DNA from 2 places in the Streptomyces sp. NPDC001315 genome. Region 2 is predicted to be linked to the other one. Evidence: riboswitches for the same ligand, from Rfam matches in the RefSeq annotation. Region 2 holds a riboswitch; the other holds the start of a gene.

Region 1 (2,832 bases), on a different contig from region 2:
CGGCCATGCCTTCCCGCCCGGCCACCGCATCCGCCTCGCCGTCTCCTCGGCGTACTGGCCGTGGATCTGGCCCGAGCCCGGTTCCGCGGCAGGCCTCACCCTGGATCCGGCGGGCAGCGTCCTCGAACTGCCCGTGCGCACACGGCAGTCGGCGGACATCTCCTTCGAGGAGCCCGAGCAGGCCGACCCCCTGGGAGTGAACTTCCCCGCCACCCTCGAAGAACCACGCCCCGCACGCCTGGCCGTACGCGACGTGGCGAAGGGCGAGTGGCGGCTGGAGGTCGACCCGCGCTACGGCGGCACGCGCGTGTATCCCGACGGGCTGGAGTTCACCGAGGAGGCGCTGGAGACGTACACGATCCAGGAGAGGGACCCCCTCTCCGCCCGCACCCGCTCCGACTGGTTCATCCGCCTGCACCGCCCCGACCTGGCGTGGGACACGACGGTCCGGACCCGCTCGGAGATCGGCTGCGAGGCGGCGGACTTCGTCACCACCGACGAGGTGATCTGCACGGAGGGTGGCGAGGTGGTGTTCCACCGGACGTGGGAGAAGCGGATTCCCCGGAATCCGTGAAACCACCCAAAACCACCCGAGTCGACCCAAACCTCCCTGGAACTCCCAGAATCCCCGCCACCCTGAGAGCACGGGACCCTCGAACACCCATGCCCGATTTGCCGTGATTGCTAGATGAATTCCCCTTAGCGGTAAATGCTCTACGGGCTGGCAAACAGTGAGTTGGGTCACGCGAGCCGACAGATGGTCACACCCCCCACCAACCCCCCGCTCCCCTTTCGCCGCAAGCGATTTGACCCTTGGCGACTGCAAAGGATCAAGCACCCCAAATGCCTCAGACCAAGGTCAACTGGGGTGAGGTGTGATTCCGGCACTTGTTCCGGACATGTGCTCTCGCATACGTTCCCGGCCTGTCGGGTGGACGCCTAATCCTGCCGCCGCCCGTCACCACCATCAACGAACTCACTCGTAGGGCAGGAGCGGGGGACCCAGGTAAGCCGCCGGACCGGGCATCGCACCGGAACGGCTAGGGGTTAAGTCGTGTCGCCGCAGGGCGGCGCGGCCGGGCAGCTCCCAGCCCGAACCCGACAGCTCACCTCGTAGGCGCCGGAGAGGAATTCAGACATGTCCGCTGCCGGTCAGAACCGTCGCGCCCGTCTCGTCCGCACCCTCGCCGTCGCCGGTACCGGCGCGGCCGTGCTCGCCCTTCCGCTCCTCGGAGCGACCAGCGCCTCCGCGGCCACCAGCACGTCCGTGACCGCCGCCCCGGCGGCCGCGACGACGTACACCAACAACCTCGACGGCTGGATCCGGGAGTCCCTCGCCGTCATGGCGCAGCACGGCATCCCCGGGACCTACAACGGCATCTACCGCAACGTGATCCGCGAGTCGTCCGGCAACCCGGCCGCCATCAACCTCTGGGACTCCAACGCGAAGAAGGGAATCCCGTCCAAGGGCCTGCTGCAGGTCATCGACCCGACCTTCAACGCGTACCACGTGTCCGGCACGTCGTGGAACATCTACGACCCGGTCGCGAACATCACGGCCGCCTGCAACTACGCCGCCGCGCGGTACGGCTCGATCGACAACGTGTTCGGCGCGTACTGACCGGTCCCGTCAGGGGAAGAGTCTCTCGAGGGCGACGGCGATGCCGTCGTCCTCGTTCGACAGGGTGATCTCGTCGGCCACGGCCTTGAGCTCCGGGTGGGCGTTGGCCATCGCCACGCCATGGGCGGCCCAGTCGAACATGGGGATGTCGTTGGGCATGTCGCCGAAGGCGAGGGCCCGTTCGGCGCCCAGACCGAGGTGCTCGGCGGCCAGCGCCAGGCCGGTCGCCTTGGTGATGCCACACGGCTGGAGCTCGACGGTCCCCGGCCCCGACATGGTGACCGTCGCCAGCGAGCCCACCACGGAGCGGGCCGTCACGGCCAACTCGTCGTCGGTCAGGGCGGGATGGCGCAGCAGGACCTTGCTGATGGGCTCGCCCCACAGGTCTTCGCGCCGCCCGACCCGTACCGCGGGCAGGGTCGGGTGGGGCATCAGATAGCCGGGTTCGATGAGCGTGAGGCCGTCGACCCCGTCCTGGTCCACGGCCGCGTACACCTGCCCCACCTCGGCCTCGATCTTGCCGAGCGCGGTCTCGGCCAGTTCCTGGTCCAGGGTGACCGACCACAGCAGACGGTCCGCGCCGGCGTCGTACAACTGCGCGCCCTGCCCGCACACCGCGAGCCCCGTGCAGCCGAGGTCGTCGAGCAGCGGCCGCACTCTCGGAGCCGGGCGTCCCGTCACCACGAGGTGCTGGGCACCGGCCTCCGCCACCCGCGCGAGCGCGGCGAGAGACCTCTCGGAGAGGGTGTCGTCGCCGCGGAGCAGCGTTCCGTCCAAGTCGGTGGCGATGAGTGAGAATGCGAGGGGAGCGGCCATGATCAGAGAATACGGACACCGCGCCCCCTCGACTCACCTCCGTTTTCAGCCCCAAGTGGTGCCCGCGGGCTCCTTGATGGTGGTGTTGATGCGGTTGAACATGTTGGTGACCGAGATGGTGAGGATCAGCGCGGACAGCTCCTTCTCGTCGAAGTGGTCTGCCACCTCGTCCCACAGTGCGTCCGGCACCGACTCCTCGGACCGGTCGGCGAGCCGCGTGACCTTCTCCGTCAGCCGCAGCGCGGCGCGCTCGGCGTCGGTGAAGTAGGGCGCCTCCCGCCAAGCGGAGACGGCGGCGATGCGCTCCTCACTCGCGCCGGCCTTGCGCAGGTTGACCGTGTGCCCGTGCACACAGGCACTGCAGCCGTTGATCTGGCTGGCGCGCAGCCCGACGA
Region 2 (2,832 bases):
GAAGACCTCGAGGTCGGAGGAGCCGAACTTGCGAAGAGAAGTCATGGTCAACTTCTACACCCGTACCAGAGGCCCACATTCCGCATTACCCGGAAAGCCGGAAATCCGGAAACCGGCAGAAACCGCCAGAGACCGGCAGCCCTGACGTCGGGGGGGTGTCGTCAGGACTGCCGGGGATCAGAGGATCAGCCGGATCAGGAGATCAGAGGAAGGCGACCACCTCAGGGGGTGAGCCCCTTGCCCCGCAGCCAGGCCATCGGGTCGATCCCGTCCGCGCTGCCGCCCGGGTGGACCTCGAGGTGGAGGTGCGGTCCCGTGACGTTGCCGGTGGCGCCCACGCGGCCGATGACGTCGCCCGTGGTGACCTTCTGTCCGACGCTGACGCTGATCGACGACTGGTGGCAGAACCACAGCTCGGTGCCGTCGTCGAGGGTGAGGATCGTGCGGTAGCCGTAGGAGCCGGCCCAGCCCGCCTCGGTGATCGTGCCGCTGTGGATCGCCTTGATGAGCGTGCCGGTGGGCGCGGCGAAGTCGAGGCCCGTGTGGTACCCGGAGGACCACATGGAGCCGGCCTCACCGAAGGTCGAGGTGAGCGTGTACGAGGAGGTCGGCAGCGTGTACTGCTTGGCCAGCTCGGCCAGGCGCTCGGCCTCGGCCTTCTTCGCGGCCTCCTCCTCCGCCTTCTTCTTGGCGGCGGCGGCCTTGGCCTCCGCCTCCTTCTCGGCCTTGGCGGCCGCGTCGGCAGCCGCCTTCTCGGCCGCGGCGGCCTCGGCGGCGGCGGCCTTGGTCTCGACCTGGTCCTGCTGCTGCTCGGCCTGGGCCATGATGCGGCTGCGCAGCGCCTCGCCGGCGTCGGTGGTGCCCTGCGCGGTGTCGGCGGAGGTCACGCCGATGCCGCTGAGCGGGGTCGTGGAGCCCTTGACGGAGTCCCCGGAGTCGTCGGACAGCAGGGAGCCGACGGAGGGCAGGTCGGGCATGGAGATGGACACCGGCGGCTTCCCGGTGTTGGCGCTGGCCATGCCGCCCGCGCCGACGGCGGCTATGACGCCGACGCCCAGGACGGTGGAGCTGCGGGCGAGTCCGCCGCGCTGCTTGGCGACGCGATGCCGGCCGCGTACGGGAGTGAGGGACTCCTCGGTGGGGTTCCACTCCTCCCACGGGCCCTCGTCGGTGCGGTAGCTGCCGTAGCCGAAGGACTCGGTGCTGCGCTGACTCGGCACGAACGGGGCTTCTGGGGCAGGCCGGTTGGACGCCACGTGGGCGTGCTCCTTTCCTTCCTTCTCGCCTACCGGGTTAGCTGACGGGTTCGGAGCAGGAAGGTCTCCTACGCGCGTATATCGCCCGTTGTCCACGGGCGGTGTCCGCGCGATTCACCCCAAGGTGGTGGTTCCCCGGTTCCCTTGCGGGATTCGGCGCGTGCGCACGGAGCCGTCTCTTGTGACGGCTGGGACGACCGCGCTGCGTTATCGAACGTTAATAGACCCGGGGGCGGGATTCCAAGCCGTTCCGCTTGATCATTAACATTTTCGGGCTGGACGTACAGTCCATGACCGGTGGAAATCGGGCGAGTTACCCCCCACTTACGGCCCCGTTGGGGCATCTCAGGAAACACACAGCTTTTGATAGTGACTCAGATGTCATGCGCAGGGGGGTCGTCCGATCACCCTGAGTCACGAAGGTCGGTCACGGCCGTCGTACGGCGAGCAGCGCCATGTCGTCCGTCATCCCGCCCGCGGAGTGCCGGCGCACGTCCTCCGAGAGGGCGGCGAGCAGCGCCTCGGGATCGCGGAAGCGGCGGCCCGCGAGCCGCTCCTCGGGGTCGTAGAAGCGGCCGTCGGCATCGCGGGCCTCGGAGACGCCGTCGGTGTGGAGGAGCAGGGTGGCGCCGCTCGGGAAGCGAGCCTCGTCCGTGCGGTCGGGCCAGGTGCCCAGCTCGCCCATGCCGAGCGGCAGGGCCGGCTCGCGGGCGAACAGCGTGTGCACGGTGCCGTCCGCGTGCAGCAGCAGCGGCGGCGGATGCCCGCGGTTGAGGATCCGGACGACCCCGTCGCCGCGCGGGAGCTCGGCGAGTACGACGGTGGTGAACCCCTCGAAGGCGTCCAGCCCTTCGCGCCGCGTGCCCTCGCGTGCCAGCGCCCGCTCCAGCCGCTGCGCGACCGCCTCCAGCGTCGCCTCCTGCTCGGCGGCCTCCCGGAAGGCGCCGATGACGACGGCCACGGCCGCCACCGCGCCCATGCCCTTGCCCCGTACGTCCCCGACGACGAGCCGCACCCCGCGCGGGCTGTCCTGCACCGCGTACAGGTCACCGCCGATGAAGGCGTCCGCCTGGGCCGCTTCGTAGCAGGCCGCGATGTCGTACCCGCCGATCCGCCCGGCGGGCTCTGGCAGCACCGCGCGTTGGGCGGCCTCGGCGATCTCGCGGGCGCTGGCGAGCCGCTGGTCGCCGCGGCGCACGACGCGGTTGATGACCGCGGCCATGGCGGCGACCGTGGCCACGGTGACGACCTCGGTGACCGTGGCCGCGTCCGGGCTCAGCCCGAACCTGGCGTGTACGGCGTACGCGGAGACGAAGGCGGCGGCCCCCGTGACGACGGTGCCGCCGAAGGAGTACAGCGGGGCCGCCACGAGCGGGGCGGCCGTGAAGAAGGGGATCGCGGTGAAGTCGCGGGGAGTGCAGAAGTCGTAGACGACGCCGCCGAGCGCCAGCAGCGCGGGGACCAGCTGGAGGAGGGCCCGTACGGCCGTGATCCGGCGCTCTTCGCCGCCGGAGCCGCCCGAACCGGGAGCGACGGGCGGGACGGGCGCCTCGTCGCCGAGGCCGGGGTCGGGCAC

What was found. Region 2 has a riboswitch for cyclic di-AMP ahead of ACFY16_RS10480 (M23 family metallopeptidase). Riboswitches for the same ligand answer to the same signal wherever they lie in the genome.
Region 1: another riboswitch for cyclic di-AMP. It lies ahead of ACFY16_RS40255 (transglycosylase SLT domain-containing protein); the one in region 2 lies ahead of ACFY16_RS10480 (M23 family metallopeptidase).

What each region holds. Positions count from the first base shown of each region.
Region 1 covers NZ_JBIAWZ010000031.1:63,500-66,331, reverse strand. Annotated here, with positions in the region: gene ACFY16_RS40260 (CocE/NonD family hydrolase) at 1-574, shown strand, start outside; cyclic di-AMP (ydaO/yuaA leader) riboswitch at 959-1,133, shown strand; gene ACFY16_RS40255 (transglycosylase SLT domain-containing protein) at 1,139-1,621, shown strand; gene ACFY16_RS40250 (HAD family hydrolase) at 1,631-2,437, opposite strand; gene ACFY16_RS40245 (carboxymuconolactone decarboxylase family protein) at 2,483-2,832, opposite strand, start outside.
Region 2 covers NZ_JBIAWZ010000003.1:18,401-21,232, forward strand. Annotated here, with positions in the region: gene ACFY16_RS10475 (aldo/keto reductase) at 1-45, opposite strand, end outside; gene ACFY16_RS10480 (M23 family metallopeptidase) at 222-1,256, opposite strand; cyclic di-AMP (ydaO/yuaA leader) riboswitch at 1,268-1,425, opposite strand; gene ACFY16_RS10485 (PP2C family protein-serine/threonine phosphatase) at 1,684-2,832, opposite strand, start outside.